DNA from 2 places in the Kitasatospora sp. SC0581 genome. Region 1 is predicted to be linked to the other one. Evidence: predicted binding sites of a transcription regulator. Region 1 holds the regulator's gene; the other holds the start of a gene.

The links. The regulator HrcA, encoded in region 1, represses chaperone genes, less so after heat shock. The targets are predictions, from matches to a motif close to TTNGCACTCNGNNNNNCNGAGTGCNAA.
Region 2: the regulator HrcA is predicted to act here: its motif matches at 6,205-6,231, upstream of groL (chaperonin GroEL).

The regions. Positions count from the first base shown of each region.
Region 1 covers NZ_JBLRWA010000002.1:39,845-49,773, forward strand. Annotated here, with positions in the region: gene pspAB (PspA-associated protein PspAB) at 1-562, opposite strand, end outside; gene htpX (zinc metalloprotease HtpX) at 592-1,512, opposite strand; gene hrcA (heat-inducible transcriptional repressor HrcA) at 1,800-2,834, shown strand; gene dnaJ (molecular chaperone DnaJ) at 2,910-4,046, shown strand; gene ACLWS4_RS03255 (16S rRNA (uracil(1498)-N(3))-methyltransferase) at 4,134-4,883, shown strand; gene ACLWS4_RS03260 (S41 family peptidase) at 5,036-8,278, shown strand; gene ACLWS4_RS03265 (histidine triad nucleotide-binding protein) at 8,430-8,783, shown strand; gene ACLWS4_RS03270 (ribonuclease Z) at 8,790-9,713, shown strand.
Region 2 covers NZ_JBLRWA010000013.1:179,050-188,978, reverse strand. Annotated here, with positions in the region: gene otsB (trehalose-phosphatase) at 64-903, shown strand; gene ACLWS4_RS21550 (alpha,alpha-trehalose-phosphate synthase (UDP-forming)) at 890-2,356, opposite strand; gene ACLWS4_RS21545 (glucosyl-3-phosphoglycerate synthase) at 2,402-3,439, opposite strand; SAM riboswitch class I at 3,551-3,687, shown strand; gene thrC (threonine synthase) at 3,704-4,984, shown strand; gene ACLWS4_RS21535 (MoaD/ThiS family protein) at 5,020-5,298, shown strand; gene ACLWS4_RS21530 (cold-shock protein) at 5,837-6,040, shown strand; gene groL (chaperonin GroEL) at 6,388-8,010, shown strand; gene ACLWS4_RS21520 (hypothetical protein) at 8,181-8,537, shown strand; gene ACLWS4_RS21515 (hypothetical protein) at 8,601-8,774, shown strand; gene ACLWS4_RS21510 (hypothetical protein) at 8,781-9,491, opposite strand; gene ACLWS4_RS21505 (PadR family transcriptional regulator) at 9,570-9,929, shown strand, end outside.

The DNA of each region.
Region 1 (9,929 bases):
CCGGGAACCAGCGGCTCAGGTCCTTCTCCAGCCGCAGGTCGTTCCCCAGCATCGCGTTGACCTGCAGTTCCAGCGGACTGTCGCGCCGCTCCCCGCCGCCGGGCATCGGGGCGAAGGGGTAGAACGTCCCCCGCTTGTAGAGGTAGACGAGGGCCAGCGACCGCCCGTCCGGGTCGCGGAACCCGACGAGCGAGCAGAGCAGCTGCGGCCCGAAGCCGTTCGCCTCCAGCTCGCTGTTGACCGCGTGCAGGTCGTTGACCAGTTCGGGCAGTTCCTCGGGGCGGTGCCGGGCGAGCAGCCAGGAGTAGCCGTAGCCGTCCTTGGAGGCCTCCACGGGGACGCCGCCGCGCTCGGTGTCGGCGTCCAGCAGCGCCCGGACCTGCTGCTGGACCTGGACGAAGGCGGCGCCCTCGACGGCCGCGAAGCAGACCGAGCCGAGCCCGGTGGGGGTGAACCCGGCCCCGGCCTCCAGGGTGAGCGCGGCGGACGGCACGCCGAACAGCTGGTCGAGGTCGGGCTTGACGGGCTTGGTGCGGCCGAACAGGGCGTCCAGGATTCCCACGGCGGTCCTCTCGGGTCGAAAACTGAGGCTCAGCGGCCGAGCTGCTCGGAGATCTTCGCCAGCTGCTCCAGCCGCTTCTCCAGGCTCGGGTGGGTGGAGAACAGCTGCGAGGCGGCCTCCCGGGCGCTCAGCGCGGGGGCGAAGTAGAAGGCGTTGTACGGCTGGGCCTGGCGCAGGTCCTTGCTGGGGATGGCCGCGATCTGCCCGGTCACCTTGGTGAGCGCCGAGGCGAGGGCGCTGGGGTGCCCGGTGAGCTGGGCGGCGGCCCGGTCGGCGGCGAGTTCGCGGTAGCGGGACAGCAGCCGGGTGAGCAGGAAGCTGATCGCGTAGACGACGACCGACACCAGCGGGATGATCAGCGCCAGGACGGCCGCGTTCTGGTCGTTGTTGTTGCGCCCGCCGCCCATGAACCCGCCGTACATCGCGATCCGGGTCATCGCCCCGGCGAGGACGCCGAGGAAGCCGGCGATCGTCATCACCGCGACGTCCCGGTGGGCGACGTGCGACAGCTCGTGGGCGAGGACGCCCTCCAGTTCCTCGGGCTCCAGCCGGCGCAGCAGCCCGGTGGTCACGCAGACCACCGCGTTCTGCGGGTTGCGGCCGGTGGCGAAGGCGTTCGGCATGTCGTTGTCGGCGACCGCCACGCGGGGTTTGGGCATGTCGGCCAGGGCGCAGAGCCGGTCGATGGTGCCGTGCAGCTGGGGGAACTGCTCCGGGGACACCTGGCGGGCGCCCATCGCCCGTTCGGTGATCTTGTCGCTGAACCAGAACTGGGCCACGAACAGCCCGCCGGAGATCAGGACGATCAGTGGCCAGGCGCCGCGCAGCAGCGCGATCAGCAGGCCGGTGAAACCGACGTACAGCAGCCCGATCACGAACATCGTCGCGACCATGCGGCCGGTCAGGCCGCGGTCCGGCGCGAAACGGGTGTGCTGGCCCGAGCTCGACATCGCTTGCTCCTCCATTCGCCGTCGCTTTCGATGCTGCCACCCGGACGGCCTCCCGGCACCACCCCGGCGCCGGGAGGATCGAACCGCCGGGGCCCCGCGGGCCGTGAGCGGAACTGCGGGGAGGATCACCCCGGTCCGGCCGTTCCTGCCGTAGGACCCGGGCCTTACACTGGCAGGTACGGTTTTGGCACTCGCGTGTTCAGAGTGCCAGGGCAAGGGTCTCCGGAGCGGCCCGCAGCAGCAAGGGACACAGTCGGACAACGTGCGAAGACGGAGGTGCGTGCCCCATGGCCGGTGAGGTCCGCCAGCTGGACGAACGCAAGCTCGCCGTGCTCCGCGCGATCGTGCAGGACTACGTGGGCACCGAGGAGCCGGTCGGCTCCAAGGCCCTGGTGGAACGGCACAACCTCGGGGTCTCGCCGGCGACCGTCCGCAACGACATGGCGGCGCTGGAGGAGGAGGGCTACATCCACCAGCCGCACACCAGCGCCGGCCGCATCCCGACCGACAAGGGGTACCGCCTCTTCGTCGACAAGCTCGCCGAGATCAAGCCGATGAGCGCCCCCGAGCGCCGGGCCATCCGGCACTTCCTGGACGGCGCGGTCGACCTGGACGACGTGGTCGCGCGCACCGTGCGGCTGCTCGCCCAGCTGACCCGGCAGGTCGCGGTGGTGCAGTACCCCTCGCTGACGCGCTCCACCGTCCGGCACATCGAGCTGGTGGCGCTGGCCCCGGCCAAGGTGATGCTGGTGCTGATCACCAACACCGGCCGGGTCGAGCAGCGGATGGTCGACTGCCCGGGCCCGGTCGGCGAGACGGTGCTGGCGGACCTGCGGGCCCGGATCAACGCGAGGGCCGCCGGCCGGCGCCTCCCGGAGGTCCCGGGGCTGCTGGAGGAGCTGCCGGCGCAGTTCGAACCGGCCGAGCGGCCGACCGTCAGCACGGTCCTGGCGACCCTGTTCGAGACGCTCGCCGAGCAGAACGAGGAGCGGATCATGCTGGCCGGCACGGCCAACCTGACCCGCTTCGGGCACGACTTCCCGCTCAGCATCCAGCCGGTGCTGGAGGCCCTGGAGGAGCAGGTCGTCCTGCTCCGCCTCCTGGGTGAGACCGCGGACGCCGCGATGACGGTCCGGATCGGGCGGGAGAACACCTACGAGGGGCTGACTTCCACGTCCATCGTCTCGGTCGGCTACGGTTCGGGCGACGAGAGCGTGGCGAAACTGGGTGTGATCGGTCCGACCCGGATGGACTACCCGGGCACAATGGGGGCGGTGCGAGCGGTGGCGCGGTACGTGGGCCAGATCCTGGCCGAGTCCTAGCAGAGGCCGCCGTCGGAAATCCGGCGGCGGTGACCAGTCGCAGCACTACTACAGGCGGAACAAGCGGAGCATTTGGTGGCCACGGACTACTACGCGGTACTCGGCGTCCGACGGGATGCGGGGCAGGACGAGATCAAGAAGGCGTTCCGGCGCCTGGCGCGCGAACTGCACCCGGACGTCAACCCGGACCCGAAGACGCAGGAGCGGTTCAAGGAGATCAACGCCGCTTACGAGGTGCTCTCCGATCCGCAGAAGCGCCAGGTCTACGACCTCGGCGGGGACCCGCTGTCCCCGGGCGGCGGCGCGGGCGGTTTCGGCGCCGGCGCGGCGGGCTTCGGCTTCTCCGACATCATGGACGCCTTCTTCGGCGCCGCGGCCGGCCAGCGCGGCCCGCGCTCGCGCACCCGCCGGGGCCAGGACGCCATGATCCGGCTGGAGATCACCCTGGAGGAGGCCGCTTTCGGCACCACCAAGGAGCTCCAGGTCGACACCGCCGTCACCTGCACCACGTGCAGCGGCGAGGGCGCGGCCCCCGGCACCTCGGCGCAGACCTGTGACATGTGCCGCGGCAAGGGCGAGGTCTCCCAGGTCACCCGGTCCTTCCTGGGCCAGGTCATGACCTCCCGCCCCTGCCCGCAGTGCCAGGGCTTCGGCACCGTCGTGCCGACCCCGTGCCCGGAGTGCGCCGGCGACGGCCGGGTGCGCGCCCGCCGCACGCTGACCGTCAAGATCCCGGCCGGTGTCGACAACGGCACCCGGATCCAGCTGGCCGGCGAGGGCGAGGTCGGCCCCGGCGGCGGCCCGGCCGGTGACCTGTACGTCGAGATCGCCGAGACCACCCACACGATCTTCCAGCGGCGCGGGGACGACCTGCACTGCACCGTCACCATCCCGATGACGGCGGCCGCGCTCGGCACCCAGGTGCCGCTGCAGACCCTGGACGGCCTGGAGGAGGTCGACATCCGGCCCGGCACCCAGTCCGGCCAGTCGATCCCGCTGCACGGCCGGGGCATCACCCACCTGCGCGGCGGCGGCCGGGGCGACCTGATAGTGCACGTCGAGGTGAAGACGCCCAGCAAGCTCGACCCCGAGCAGGAGGAGCTGCTGCGCCGCCTCGCGGTGCTGCGCGGCGAGGAGCGGCCGTCCGGCCAGTTCGCGCCGGGCCAGCAGGGCCTCTTCTCCCGGCTGAAGGACGCCTTCAACGGCCGGTAGCCGTCCGCGGAGGGGTGCCGGGGGCCAACGACCCCGGCACCCCTTTCGCGTGTCCGTCCCACTTCCGCACGAAAGAGGTTCCCCGTCATGACCGCGCCCGTCTTCGTCGTCGAGACCGAGCGGATCGCCGCCGCCGCGCCCGGGGCCGTGGTGCGCCTGGACGGCCCGGAGGGGCGGCACGCGGCCGCGGTGAAGCGGCTGGAGCCGGGCGAGGCGGTGACCCTGGCCGACGGGCTGGGGCTCGGCGTGGACGGCACGGTCGCCGAGGTGCTCGGCAAGGACGCGATCGACGTGCGGGTCGCCGCCGTGCGCCGCGAGCCGGAGCCCGCGCCGCGGATCGTCGTGGTCCAGGCGCTGCCCAAGGGCGACCGCGGCGAGCTGGCCGTGGAGACCATGACCGAGGTCGGCGTGGACGTGGTGATCCCGTGGGCCGCCTCGCGCTGCATCACCCAGTGGAAGGGCGAGCGCGGCGCCAAGGCGCTCGCCAAGTGGCGGGCCACCGCGCGGGAGGCGGGCAAGCAGTCCCGCCGGCTGCGCTTCCCCGAGGTCCGCGAGCCGATGACCACCCGGCAGCTGGCGCCCGTCCTGGCGGGGGCCGCGTTCGCCGCCGTGCTGCACGAGGAGGGCGCCGAACCGCTGGCGCACGCCGTGCTGCCGGAGGGCGGGGACATCGTCCTGGTGGTCGGCCCGGAGGGCGGGGTCTCCCCGGAGGAGCTGGCGGCCTTCGCCGGGGCGGGCGCCGGGCCGTACCGGCTGGGCCCCTCGGTGCTGCGCACCTCCACCGCCGGGGTGGCCGCCGGCGCGCTGCTGCTCGGGCGCACCGGCCGCTGGTCGTAGCACCCCGGGCGCACCCCCGGCAGGCCGTCGGCGCGCCCCTCGGCGCGCCCCCGTACACCCCGGCGGCGACCGCGGCACGGCCGCCCGCGGACGGCGCCGGGAGTCTGGGAAAAACGGCGCGGACGGTCCGTGTACCTGCCTAGGCTGGCCGGGTGACGGACTCCCAGAGCACCTCCCCGAACTCCTCGGCGGGCGCCTACCTTCGCCATCCCCACCTGCACGGCGACCTGCTCGCCTTCGTCGCCGAGGACGACCTCTGGCTCGCCCCGCTGGACGGCGGCCGGGCCTGGCGGCTGACGGCGGACCACCTGCCGGTCCACCACCCGAGGTTCTCCCCGGACGGGCGGCACCTCGCCTTCACCTCCACCCGGGACGGCGCCCCCGAGGTGCACGTGGTGCCGGTGGACGGCGGCCCCTCGCGCCGGCTCACCCACTGGGGCAGCCACCAGACCCGGGTGCTGGGCTGGACCGCCGACGGCCGTCCGATCGCCGCCACCGGGGCCGGCGAGGCCAGCTTGCGCCGCACCTGGGCGCACGCCGTGCCGCTGGACGGCGGCGAGCCGCAGCGGCTGCCGTACGGGCCGGTCGGCGGGCTCGCCTTCGAGCCGGGCGGCGACCGGGTGCTGCTGAGCAGCGTCAACGGCCGCGATCCGGCCTGGTGGAAGCGGTACCGGGGCGGGCGGGCCGGAAAGCTGTGGCTCGGCCGGGAGGAGTTCGCCCGGGTCCACGCGGAGCTGGACGGGCAGCTGGACTCCCCGCTGTGGGTCGGGGACCGGATCGCCTTCCTGTCCGACCACGAGGGTGTCGGCGAGCTGTGGTCCAGCCGCCCGGACGGCACCGACCTGCGCCGCCACAGCACCGACCCGGACGGCTTCTACGCCCGGGGCGCCGGCACCGACGGCACCCGGGTGGTCTTCCACCGGGCCGGCGACCTCTGGCTGCTGGACGACCTGGCGGGCGCCGAGCCGCGCCGGCTGGACGTCCGGCTGGCCGGCCCGCGGGCCGGGCGCCGCCCCCGCCCGGTGCCCGCCGCGCACTGGCTGGACTCCGTCGCCCCCGACCGCACCGGCCGGGGCAGCGCCGTGGTGGTGCGCGGCGGCGTGCACTGGCTGACCCACCGCGAGGGCCCGGCCCGGGTGCTGGACGAGACCCCGGGCGTGCGCGGGCGGCTGGCCCGGGTGGTGCCCGGCGAGGACGGCGCCCAGGGCGTGCTCTGGGTGTCCGACGCCGAGGGCGGGGACGCCCTGGAGTTCGCCCCCGACCTGCACGGCGCCGAGCGCCGCCGGCTGGCCGCGGGGCGGCTCGGCCGGGTCAACGCGCTGACGGTCTCCCCGGACGGCAAGCAGGCCGCGCTCGGCGCGCACGACGGCCGGGTGCTGCTGGTGACGCTCGCCGACGGCGCCGTGCACGAGCTGGACCGCAGCGCCGACGGCGAGCCCGGCACCCCGGCCTTCAGCCCGGATTCGGCCTGGCTGGCCTGGTCGCGCCCGGTGCGCGGGATGGGCCCGCACTCGCTGCGCCAGATCGTGCTGGCCGACCTGGCGACCCGGACGGTCGGCGAGGTCACCCAGCCGCGCTTCGTGGACACCTCGCCCTCCTTCACCGCGGACGGCCGCTACCTGGCCTTCCTGTCGGTGCGCAACTTCGACCCGGTCTACGACGCGCACGTCTTCGACCTGTCCTTCCCGAACGGCTGCCGCCCCCACCTGGTCACGCTGGCCGCCGACACGCCCTCCCCGTTCGGGCCGCAGCGGGCCGGGCGCCCGCTCGGCGGGGAGGAGGACGAGCCGAAGGCCCGGAAGGCGGACGGCGAGGCGGCCGCCGACGCCGCGCCGGTGACCAGGGTGGACCTGGACGGCATCGCCGACCGGATCATCCCCTTCCCGGTCGAGGGCGGCCGCTTCGAGGAGCTGGCCGCCGCCAAGGACGGCGTGCTCTGGACCAGGGCCCCGCTGACGGGCGAACTCGGCGACGAGGCCGCCTCGTTGGACGACGACCGGCCCCGTCCGGTGCTGGAGCGCTTCGACCTGCGCAAGCGCCGGGTCGAGCAGCTGGTGCACGGCGTGGACGACTTCTCGGTCAGCGCGGACGGCACCCGGGTCGCCGTGCTGGACCAGGGCGAGCTGAGGGTCGTCCCGGCGGACCACAAGGGCGGCGACGACGAGGAGGCCGCCGTCGACCTCGCCCGGCTGCGGATCACCGTCGACCCGGCCGCCGAGTGGCGGCAGATGTACGCCGAGAACGGCCGGCTGATGCGGGACAACTTCTGGCGCCCCGACCTCTCCGGCGTCGACTGGGACGGGGTGCTGGAGCGCTACCGGCCGCTGGTCGAGCGGGTCGGCTCGCACGACGAACTGGTCGACCTGCTCTGGGAGGTGCACGGCGAACTCGGCACCTCGCACGCCTACGTGATGCCGTACGGCCGGTACACCGAGCCCGCCCGGCGCCAGGGCCTGCTCGGCGCCGACCTCGTCCGGGACGGCGGGCACTGGCGGATCGGCCGGATCCTGCCCGGGGAGTCCTCCGACCCCAGGGCCCGCTCGCCGCTGGCCGCGCCCGGCGCGGCGATCCGCCCGGGCGACGCGGTGCTCGCCGTCAACGGCCGCCCGGTGGACCCGGTGACCGGCCCGGCCCCGCTGCTGGCCGGCACCGCCGGGCAGCCGGTCGAGCTGACGGTGGCCGGGAAGGACGGCACCGACCGGCGCCACCCGGTGGTCGTCCCGCTCGCCGACGAGGAGGCGCTGCGCTACCACGACTGGGTGGCCGGGCGGCGGGCCGCGGTGCGCGAGCTGTCCGGCGGGCGGCTGGGCTACCTGCACATCCCCGACATGCAGACGGCCGGCTGGGCCCAGCTGCACCGCGACCTGAGCACCGAGATGGCCCGGGAGGGCCTGGTCGTCGACGTCCGGGGGAACCGGGGCGGCCACACCTCGCAGCTGGTGATCGAGAAGCTGGCCCGCCGGATCATCGGCTGGGACGTCATCCGGGACACCGACCACCCGGTGCCCTACCCGGCGGACGCCCCGCGCGGCCCGGTGGTCGCGCTCGCCGACGAGTTCACCGGCTCGGACGGCGACGTGGTCAGCGCCGCCATCCAGGTGCTCGGCATCGGCCCGGTGGTCGGCACCCGCACCTGGGGCGGGGTGATCGGCATCGACAGCCGCTACCGGCTGGTCGACGGGACCCTCGTCACCCAGCCCAAGTACGCGCTGTGGCTGGAGAAGTACGGCTGGGGCCTGGAGAACCACGGCGTCGACCCGGACGTCGAGGTGCCGTTCGCCCCGCACCACTGGGCGGCCGGCGAGGACCCGCAGCTGTCCGAGGGCGTCCGGCTCGCCCTGGCGAAGCTCGCCGGGGCCCCGGCCCGCACCGCGCCGCCGCTGCCCTGGGCGTAGCGGCTCCGGGGCGGGACGCCGGCCGGTCCGGCGTCCCGCCCCGCGGGTGCGGCCCCGGGGCGCCGGAAGCGCCAGCAGGCCGCCGCCCGGCTCGGCTAGGCTGCGCCCGTACGGCCCCACCACCCGACACACCGATCCCGAGGAGAGAGCCATGGCCGGCGAGCCGCAGCCCGACTGCCTGTTCTGCAAGATCGTGGCGGGCGAGATCCCGGCGACCGTGGTGCGCAAGACCGAGCGCACCCTCGCCTTCCGCGACATCGCCCCCAAGGCTCCCGTGCACGTGCTGGTGATCCCGCACGCGCACTACCCGAACGCGGCCGCGCTGGCCGCCGCCGAGCCGGAGACCGCCGGCGAACTGCTCGCCGAGGCGGGCGCGGTGGCCGCGGACGAGGGCATCGAGGACTACCGGCTGATCTTCAACACCGGTGCCGGCGCGGGGCAGACCGTCTTCCACGCGCACGTCCACGTGCTCGGCGGCATGTCGATGACCGAGCGCATGGTCTGACCGCAGGTGTCCCAGCGCGAACTCGTCGTCCTCGGCACCGCCAGCCAGGTGCCCACCCGGCACCGCAACCACAACGGCTACCTGCTGCGCTGGGACGGCGAGGGCCTGCTGTTCGACCCCGGTGAGGGCACCCAGCGCCAGATGCTGCACGCCGGGGTGACGGCCACCCAGATCACCAGGATCGCGGTCACCCACTTCCACGGGGACCACTGCCTGGGCCTCGCCGGGGTGATCCAGCGGATCAACCTCGACCGGGTCCCGCACCCGGTCGACGTCTACTTCCCGGCCTCCGGCGAGGTCTACTTCGAGCGGCTGCGGCACTCCACCGCCTACCACGAGACGGCCGTGCTGCGGCCCCGGCCGATCGACGAGCCCGGACCGCTGCCCGCGCCCGGCGCCCGCTTCGCGCTGGACGCCGTCCGGCTGGACCACCCGGTGGAGTCCTTCGGCTACCGGCTCTCCGAGCCGGACGGCCGACGGCTGGTGCCGGAGCGGCTGGCCGCCCTCGGCGTGCGCGGCCCGGCGGTGGGCCGGCTCCAGCACGAGGGCGCGATCGAGGTGGACGGCCGCACCGTCACCCTGGCCGAGGTCAGCGAGCCGCGGCCGGGCCAGAAGTTCGCCTTCGTGATGGACACCCGGCTGTGCGACGGCGTGTACGCGCTCGCCGAGGGCGCCGACCTGCTGGTCGTCGAGGCGACCTTCACCGACGCCGACGCCCGGCTCGCCGAGGAGCACGGCCACCTCACCGCCGGGCAGGCCGCCAAGGCCGCCGCCGAGGCCGGGGTGCGCACCCTGGTGCTGACCCACTTCTCGCAGCGCTACCCGGACCTCGGCCAGCACCTGGCCGACGCCCGCAAGCACTTCGACGGGGAGCTGGTGCTGGCCGCCGACCTCGACCGGGTGCCGGTGCCGGCCCGCCGCCCGTCGTGACCGGCCCGGGGAACCGGAGCGGCACGGGAGAGTCCCGGCAGTGTCCCCGGTGAAAAAAATGGGCTCGCGCCGGCCTGCGATCTGCCGGAGCATCGTCGGGTGCGGCCCCGCCGCCCGCCACGGCGATCACGCTCGCGGCGTACCCTGGTGCCCCGGAGACACCCAGCGGCACCCGAGACCACGGATGGGATGAGGCAGGCCCCAGCGCCGACCTAT
Region 2 (9,929 bases), on a different contig from region 1:
CCTGGTGGGGGAGGTGGGGGAGGCCGGGGTGCGGAGTGGGGGGCTCCGGGGTAGGGCTTCGGTATGGGCTTTGAAGAGATGTTCGTGCCGGGGACCGGGGCTGGGCGGGATGGGGTGCGGGCGGTGCTGGGCGCGCCCGGGGATGCCGTGATCGGGTTGGACTTCGACGGGACGCTGGCGCCGATCGTGGCGGATCCGGGGCGGGCGCGGGCGCATCCGGGGGTGGTGGGGGTGTTGCGGCGGCTGGCGCCGGTGGTGGGGGGCGTCGTGGTGGTGACGGGGCGGCCGGCCGGGGTGGCGGTGGAGTACGGGGGGTTCGCGGACCTGCCGGGGGTGGTGGTGCTGGGGCACTACGGGGCCGAGCGGTGGGAGGGCGGGGAGCTCTCGGCGCCGGAGGTGCATCCGGGGGTGGCGCGGGTGCGGGCGGTGCTGCCGGGGGTGCTGGAGCGGGTGGGGGCGCCCGAGGGGACGTGGGTGGAGGACAAGGGGCGGTCGGTGGCCGTGCACACCCGGCGGACGGCGGCGCCGGAGGAGGCGTTGGAGCTGCTGCGGGCGCCGGTGGGGGAGCTGGCGGCCGGGTACGGGCTGGTGGTGGAGCCAGGGCGGCTGGTGCTGGAGCTGCGGCCGCCGGGGGTGGACAAGGGGGCGGCGCTGACCGGGTTCCTGCGCGAGCGGGGGGCGCGGTCGGTGCTCTACGCGGGGGACGACCTGGGGGACGTGGCGGCCTTCGCCGCGGTGGAGGAGCTGCGCGGCGAGGGCGTGGCCGGGGTGCTGGTCTGCGCCGGCGCGGTGGGGGACGCGCCGGTGCGGGAGCTGGCCGACCGGGCGGACCTGGTGGTCGCCGGGCCGGAGGGCGTGGTGGAGCTGTTGGGGGCCTTGGCGGACGCGCTCACAGCGCGTTGAGCTGGTCCAGGAACCACTGCTGCGGGGGGAGCGCGGTGGCCGCCGCCGCCAGGCGCTTGGTGCGGTCGGCGCGCTCCTCCGGGCTCATGGTGAGGCCGGCGTGGAGGGCCTCGGCGGTGGCGATGACGTCGTAGGGGTTGACGGTGAGGGCGTCGTCCTTGAGTTCGGCGTGGGCGCCGGCCTCGCGGGAGAGGACGAGGGCGCAGCCGTGGTCGGAGACCACCGGGACCTCCTTGGCGACCAGGTTCATGCCGTCGCGGATGGGGTTGACCAGGGCGACGTCGGCCAGCCGGTAGGCGGCGAGGGAGCGCGGGAAGTCGTCGTCGACGTGGAGGATCAGGGGCTGCCAGGCGGGGGTGGCGAACTCGGCGTCGATCTCCTCGGCCAGCCGCTGGACGGCGGCCGTGTAGGCGCGGTACTCGGCGAGGTCGGTGCGGGACGGGTAGGCGAAGGCGATGTGCACCACCCGGTCGTGCCACTCGGGGCGGGTGCGGAGCAGGTGCCGGTAGGCCTGGAGGCCGCGGACGATGTTCTTGCTCAGCTCGGTGCGGTCGACCCGGACGATGGTGCGGCGGTCGCCGACGGCCGCGCGGAGGGCGGCGAGGCGTTCGTCGACGTCGGTGCGGTGGGCGCGCTCGCGCAGGAAGTCGGCGTCGGCGCCGAGGGCGTGGACGCCGAGGCGCGTGGTGCGGCCGTCGACGGTGACGGTGAGCGCGTCGTGGTCGACGGTCGCGCCGAGGAGGTCCTCGCAGCAGGCGGCGAAGGCGCGGGCCCAGCGCTGGGTCAGGAAGCCGGCCCGGTCGGCGCCGAGGATGCCGGTGAGGACGGCCCGGGCGACGTCGTCGGGCAGCATCCGGTAGTACTCGGGCGGGGCCCAGGGGGTGTGCGAGAAGTGGCCGATCCGCAGGTCGGGGCGGGCTTCGCGGAGCAGGGCCGGGACCAGGGAGAGGTGGTAGTCCTGGACGAGGACGGCGGCGTTCGGGGCGGCCTCGGCGGCGAGGGCTTCGGCGAAGGCCTCGTTGTAGGCCCGGTAGGCGGCCCACTCGGTGCGGAAGGCGGCGTCGAAGGAGGGCGCGGTGGGGGTCGCGTAGAGCAGGTGGTGGACGAACCAGAGGGTGGAGTTGGCGACGCCGTTGTAGGCGCGGGCGAAGGTCAGCGGGTCGATGTCCAGCATCCGTACGGCCTGGCCGCCGACCTCGTGGCCGGCCAGGTCGAGGCGGCCGTGGGGTGCCTCGGCGGCGGCCCTGCGGTCGGAGTCGTCGAGGGCGGCGCAGACCCAGACGGCGTTCGGGTCGTCGATGGCGGAGAGGCCGGAGACCAGGCCGCCGCCGCCGCGGCGCAGGGTCAGCGTGCCGTCGTCGGCGGTGCTGAAGGACACCGGCCCCCGGTTGGACGCCACCAGGACGGGGGCGGTGCCGGTCACGCTCGAACGGTTGGTCGTGAGATCGCCCATGGTTGGCATGTTGCCGTGGGGTCGGCGTGGCAAACCCGTGCGGCCCTAATGGCGGGCGGCGTACTCGGGGAGGGTGTGGATCGGGGGGCGTTCGAGGGCGGTCACCGGGTGGGTGTGGGCGGTGAAGGCGCGGGTTTCCGGGTCGCGGGTGAACTGGGTGAGGTGGGGGTGGACGAGGTCGGCGGAGGCCTTGAGGCGGTGGGTGCGGTCGAGGCGTTCCAGGGCGGTCCGGTAGATGGTGGCGGCCATCCGGCCGAGGGCCTGGCCGTCCTGGTGGCGGTGGTGCCGGACGCCGACGTCCACCTGGGCGAGGGCGTCCAGGCCGGCCAGCTCCAGGGCGTCGACCAGCAGGCCGAGTTCGACGCCGTAGCCGGTGGGGAAGGGCAGCCGTTCGAGCAGTGAGCGGCGGGCCGCGTACTCGCCGCCGAGCGGCTGGACGAAACCGGCGAGTTCCGGCCAGTGGAGGTTGAGCAGGGGGCGGGCGACGAGTTCGGTGACCCGGCCGCCGCCGGCGGGCAGGACGGCGCCCTCCGACTCCAGCGGGCGGTCGTACATGGCCTTGACCAGCTGGATGGACTCGTCGGTGAGCAGCGGGCCGACGATGCCGGAGACGAAGGCCGGGTCGAACTCGCGCAGGTCGGCGTCGACGAAGCAGACGATGTCGCCGTGGGTGACCAGCAGCGAGCGCCAGAGCACCTCGCCCTTGCCGGGGACGGCGGGCAGCCGGGGCAGGACGGCGTCGCGGTGCTCGACCCGGGCGCCGGCCTCGGCGGCGACGGCGGCGGTGGCGTCGGTGGAGCCGGAGTCGACGACGACGAGTTCGTCGACGAGCGGGAGGCGTTCCATCAGCTCGCGGCGGATGGTGCGGACGATGTCGCCGACGGTGGCCTCCTCGTCCAGGGCGGGGAGGACCACGCTGACCGTGCGGCCGGTGCGCTCCTTGGCGTCGAGCAGGGTGCGGACCGGCCGGTCGGCCGCGCTCCAGGAGCGGCGGCGCAGCCAGGACGCCGCCTGCGGGAGGAGCGCGGGAGTCGGTTCGGCGGGCACGGAGATCTCCTCGGCGAGGTCGGTGGGACGGGTCATCTCGCTTGGCGGACGGTCCCGTTCAGGTTTGACGCCTTCGGATACAGTCTTCGTACAGCGGTCGGACCTTTGCACGCCGGGGTCTCCGTTGAGCACCACCACAATTTCACAAGCTCATCCAGAGGGACTGAGGGAACGGCCCGTTGACGTCCCGGCAACCTTCTCGCGCGGCTGTCTGTCGACAGGCCCCGGCGGGACAGGTGCCAATTCCGTCCCGTGTCGCGACCGCGCCACGGGGAAGATGAGGAGAGAGGCCTCGCCATCATGGCTATCGACACTGCCGCACCCGTTTCCGTCGACCTCGGCCCGGCCGCCGCGCTGTCCTGTCGCGAGTGCGGCACCCGCTTCCCGCTCGGCCCCAGCTTCGCGTGCCTGGAGTGCTTCGGCCCGCTGGAGATCGCCTACGAGTTCGGCAGCGAGGGCGCCGAGGAGCTGCGCAAGCGGATCGAGGCCGGTCCGGCCTCCATCTGGCGGTACGCGCCGCTGCTGCCGGTGCCGGCCGACGTGGCGTCCAAGCCGAACCTGAACCCGGGGTGGACCCCGCTGGTGAAGGCGGACAACCTGGGCCGGGAGCTCGGTTTCACCGCCCAGCTGCACGTCAAGGACGACTCCGGGAACCCGACGCACTCGTTCAAGGACCGGGTGGTCGCGTGTGCGATCGAGGCGGCCCGGGCGTTCGGCTACACCACGCTGTCCTGCTCCTCCACCGGCAACCTGGCCGGCGCGGTGGGTGCGGCGGCGGCCCGGGCCGGGTTCCGGTCCTGCGTGTTCATCCCGCACGACCTGGAGCAGGGCAAGGTCGTCATGGCCGGGGTGTACGGCGGCGAGCTGGTCGGCATCGAGGGCAACTACGACGACGTGAACCGCTTCTGCTCGGAGCTGATCGGCGACCCGGCCGGCGAGGGCTGGGGCTTCGTCAACGTGAACCTGCGGCCGTACTACGGCGAGGGCTCCAAGACGCTGGCGTACGAGATCTGCGAGCAGCTCGGCTGGCGGCTGCCGGAGCAGATCGTGATCCCGATCGCCTCGGGCTCGCAGCTGACGAAGATCGACAAGGGGCTCCAGGAGCTGATCAGGCTCGGCCTGGTCGAGGACCGGCCGTACAAGGTCTTCGGCGCCCAGGCGGAGGGCTGCTCGCCGGTGTCGGCCGCGTTCAAGGCCGGCCGGGACGTGATCAAGCCGGTGAAGCCGGACACCATCGCCAAGTCGCTGGCGATCGGCAACCCGGCCGACGGCCCGTACGTGCTGGACATCGCCCGCCGTACCGGTGGCGCGGTGGAGGACGTCACGGACGCCGAGGTCGTGGCGGCGATCCGGCTGCTGGCGCGGACCGAGGGGATCTTCGCCGAGACCGCGGGCGGGGTGACCGTCGGCGTGCTGAAGAAGCTGGTCGAGACCGGGCAGCTGGACCCGGCCAAGGAGACCGTCGCGATCAACACCGGCGACGGGCTGAAGACCCTGGACGCCGTCTCCGATTCCGGGATGACCGCCGTCATCCGCCCGACGCTGGACTCGTTCCGCGCCGCCGGCCTCGTGTCCGCCTGAACCACCCGATAGGCCCCGCCCCCGCTAGGAGAGTCATGAGCGCCACCGTCCGCATCCCCACCATCCTGCGCACCTACACCGACGGCGCCGCCGAGGTGACCGCCGAGGGTGCCACCCTGGCCGAGGTCGTCGCCGACCTGGAGAAGAACCACGCGGGCATCGCGGCCCGCATCCTGGACGACACCGGCAAGCTGCGCCGCTTCGTGAACGTCTACGTGAACGACGACGACGTGCGCTTCGCCGAGGGTCTGGCGACCGAGATCAAGGACGGCGCCAGCGTCTCGATCATCCCGGCGGTGGCCGGCGGCTGCTGAGCCGACAAAGCAGAACCCGCGGTCGCCCGCGCGTACGGAAATCCGTTCTCCGTATGCGCGGGCGACCGCTCGCATTCCGGCGGGAATATTTCCGGGTCGAGTCGGAGTAGAGTGTGGCTCGGCTGGGAACAGGGTTTCCCTTTCGGCCCCCGCAGTGCTCGGCCCGGGGGCGTCCGGCCGTCGGGGGCGGACCGTGAAACATGTCAGGCAGATGTCAGAATTCGCGCGGGCATTTGAGTAATTCGTCCGCTATGTCCGGCGTGGAATGCCGAGATTATTCCGATTCGATCCGTCCTGTCCCTTGACGCCTTGGCGGAATTACCGGCGGTTGGCCCTGTTGCAGAGGGCGTCGATCCGGATACATTCAGCGGCGGTCGACGCAATCACCCGCTCACCGGAGGCCGCCCGGCGTTCCGCGCGGATGGTTGCGGCGTGCACGGCTGCGCCCAGGGGGGGTTCCCCGGGCCGGCCTTCAACCAACCCGGGCCCGCGACCTGCGGGCACGTGAAGGGCCAGCACAGCACTAGGGGAGTTCGGAATGGCTCAGGGCACCGTCAAGTGGTTCAACGCGGAGAAGGGCTACGGCTTCATCGCGGTCGACGGTGGTGCGGACGTCTTCGTCCACTACAGCGCGATCCAGATGGACGGCTACCGCACCCTCGAGGAGGGCCAGCGGGTCGAGTTCGAGATCTCCCAGGGACAGAAGGGCCCGCAGGCGGACATGGTCCGCGCGGCGGTCTGACCCCTTCCGACTCCAGGAGCTCGGCGCGGCCCTACGGCTGGTGACCACTCGCTTCTCGACGGGCCCGTGCGACGCGTGTCGTACGGGCCCGTCGGCGTTCCCCGACGCGGCTCCGCCGGGGCTCGGGCGGGGCTCCGGCGACGGCTCGCGGATCGTCGATTGGGCTTGCACTCGACCACCCGGAGTGCTAATCATTGGCGTTAGCACTCACAGCGTGAGAGTGACAGCGGACCGGGTCGGTGAGGCCCCCGGGAGCGGTAGGGGAATGGACCCCCGCACACCAGGGCCGTCCGTCGCGGGCACCCCTTGGTCCGAGCAGTCGACCGTGTCCCGGAGGACCACTTCAGATGGCCAAGATCATCGCCTTTGATGAGGAAGCTCGCCGCGGCCTTGAGCGTGGCATGAACCAGCTCGCCGACGCCGTGAAGGTCACGCTCGGCCCCAAGGGCCGCAACGTCGTGCTGGAGAAGAAGTGGGGCGCCCCCACGATCACCAACGACGGTGTCTCCATCGCCAAGGAGATCGAGCTCGAGGACCCGTACGAGAAGATCGGTGCGGAGCTCGTCAAGGAGGTCGCCAAGAAGACGGACGACGTCGCGGGTGACGGCACCACCACCGCCACCGTGCTCGCCCAGGCCCTGGTTCGCGAGGGTCTGCGCAACGTCGCCGCCGGCGCCAACCCGATGGCCCTGAAGCGCGGCATCGAGAAGGCCGTCGCGGCCGTCTCCGACCAGCTGCTGGCCCAGGCCAAGGACGTGGAGACCAAGGAGCAGATCGCCTCCACCGCCTCCATCTCCGCCGCTGACACCCAGATCGGCGAGCTCATCGCCGAGGCCATGGACAAGGTCGGCAAGGAAGGCGTCATCACCGTCGAGGAGAGCAACACCTTCGGTCTGGAGCTCGAGCTCACCGAGGGCATGCGCTTCGACAAGGGCTACATCTCCGCCTACTTCGCCACCGACCTGGAGCGGATGGAGGCGACGTTCGAGGACCCGTACATCCTCATCGCCAACTCCAAGATCGGCTCGGTCAAGGACCTGCTCCCGCTGCTGGAGAAGGTCATGCAGAGCGGCAAGCCGCTGGTCATCATCGCCGAGGACGTCGAGGGCGAGGCCCTGTCGACCCTGGTCGTGAACAAGATCCGTGGCACCTTCAAGTCCGTCGCCGTCAAGGCCCCGGGCTTCGGTGACCGCCGCAAGGCCATGCTCGGCGACATCGCCATCCTCACCGGTGGCACCGTGATCTCCGAGGAGGTCGGCCTCAAGCTGGAGAACGCCGGCATCGACCTGCTGGGCACCGCCCGCAAGGTGGTCATCACCAAGGACGAGACCACCATCGTCGACGGTGGTGGCGACAGCGAGCAGGTCGCGGGCCGCGTGAACCAGATCCGCGCCGAGATCGAGAACAGCGACTCGGACTACGACCGCGAGAAGCTCCAGGAGCGCCTCGCCAAGCTGGCCGGCGGCGTGGCCGTCATCAAGGCCGGCGCGGCCACCGAGGTGGAGCTCAAGGAGCGCAAGCACCGCATCGAGGACGCCGTCCGCAACGCCAAGGCCGCCGTCGAGGAGGGCATCGTCGCCGGTGGTGGCGTCGCCCTGCTGCAGGCCGGTGTCGCCTTCGACAAGCTGGAGCTGGAGGGCGACGAGGCCACCGGTGCCAACATCGTCAAGGTCGCGCTGGAGGCCCCGATCAAGCAGATCGCGACCAACGCCGGCCTGGAGGGTGGCGTCGTGGTGGAGAAGGTGCGCAACCTCCCCGCCGGTCACGGCCTGAACGCGGCCACCAACACCTACGTCGACCTGATCGCCGAGGGCATCATCGACCCGGCCAAGGTGACCCGCTCCGCGCTGCAGAACGCCGCCTCCATCGCGGCGCTGTTCCTGACCACCGAGGCCGTCATCGCCGACAAGCCGGAGAAGGCCGCCGCGGCCGCCGGCGGCGGCATGCCGGGCGGTGACATGGACTTCTGATCCTGATCGCTTCGATCGGATCGGCTGGTTCCTCGTCCGTGTGGGCGGCTCCCTTCGGGGGGCCGCCCACACGGCGTTTCGGCGTCCGGCGGCGTCCGGAAGTTCCGGGGCCCGGGCGTTCGGACGTCCGGGCGTTTCGGCGTTCGGCCGGGTGGACGGAGAATGGACGGATGGCTTCCGACGACATCGAGACCGCCCTGCACAACGCGCGGGCACTGATCCTGGCCGACCTCACCGCGCGGGACGTGGCGGACGCCGCCGTCGTCTCGCTGGTGGAGCAGGCCGTGACGCACCGCCGCTGGTGGCTGGAGCAGTGGCCGGACGGCACCGAGTACGTGCTCGGGCTGGTCGCCCAGGACGTCCAGGACGCGCTGCTGGAGGCGTACGGGCGCTGGCCGCTGTGCACCGGGTGCGCGGCCGACGGGGACCCGCACGCGCTGAGCGTGGAGCCCGAGCTGGGGCCGGAGCCGCACTGGGTGTGCGGCAAGCAGGGCGCGGTGGTGGCGCCGGTGGGGAAGCTCGCCTAGCCCGGCCGGCTCGGGGCCGGGGGTGCCTTCCGGGGGTGGTGCGCGGGTGGGTACGGTGCGCGCATGAGGCGCTGGGTGTGGGGTGTGGCGGGCGGGTGCTGCGGGCTCGGGCTGTGGTGGGCCGTGCTGGAGGCGGCGGGGGCCGGCCACGACGCGTGGTGGGCCGTGGCCGGGCGGGTCCTGGCCGTGACGGGGGGCGTGGCCGTCACGGACCGGGTGCGCGGGCGGTGGGGCTGACGGGCCTCAGAGGGTGCCGAGCTCCGCGGTCAGGTTGGCGCGGGCGGCCGCGGTGAAGCGCTCGCGGGCGGCCGGGGTGCGGTAGAGGTCCGGCAGGGCGAGCAGGTGGCGCAGGACGGCGGCCCGGCCGGCCGCGAAGTCCGGCGCGGGGACGAAGCCGTACTCCTCGCGGACCGCGGCCGCGTACGCCGCGTACGCCCCGGGGGAGCCGCCGAGGACGGCGAGGTCCGCGTCGCAGAGCACCTCGCCGTCGCGGTCGCCGGGGGCGGGGTCGTGGCCGACGGTGAGCAGCACGAGGCGCTCGACCTCGGCGACCCGCTCGGCGGGCAGCCCGGCGGCGGTCAGCGCGCGGACGGCCAGGGCGGCGCTGCGCTCCTCGTTCTCGGTGCGGTCGGGGCGGTAGACGGCGTCGTGGAACCAGGCCGCGAGGCGGACGGCCTCCGGGTCGGCGGCGTGCCCGGCCAGCTCGTCGACCAGGCCCAGCACCGCGCGCAGGTGTGCGGCGGTGTGGTAGCGGCGCTGCGGCTCCGACCAGCGGCGCAGCAGCTCCCGGCCGTACGGCTCGGGGTCGACGGCGGCCCCGCAGCGGTGCAGCAGGGCGGTCCAGGCGGCGAGCAGGTCGTCGGTGGGCGGGTCGGCGAGCGGGCCCTCGGCGGGCGCGTCGGTGAGCGGTTCCTCGGTGGGCGGGGCGTCCTCGGTGGTCGGCATGGCGACCATTGTGGCGGCCCGGCCGGGTGCCGGGCCCGGGGGAGTGGGCGCTGGACCTATAGGTAGGTTGACGATATATGTAGTCGTATGACAGAACGCTCCATGCAGGAGCCCACGCTGCTGCTGCTCACCGCGCTGGCCGACGCCCCGCGGCACGGCTACGCGCTCATCCAGGAGATCGCCGCGATCTCCGACGGCCGGGTCAAGATGCGCACCGGCACGCTCTACGGGGCGCTCGACCGGCTGCTGGGCCAGGGCCTGATCGAGGTCGCCGCCGAGGAGGTGGTGGACGGCCGGGCCCGGCGCAGCTACGCGCTGACCGCCGCCGGCCGCGAGGCGCTGGCCGCCGAGGCGGAGCGGCTGCGGGCGGTCGCCACCGAGGCCGAGCGCCGGCTGACCAGGATCCGGTCGATGCTGCCGGGCAAGACCGGGTCGCAGGGGCGGCCC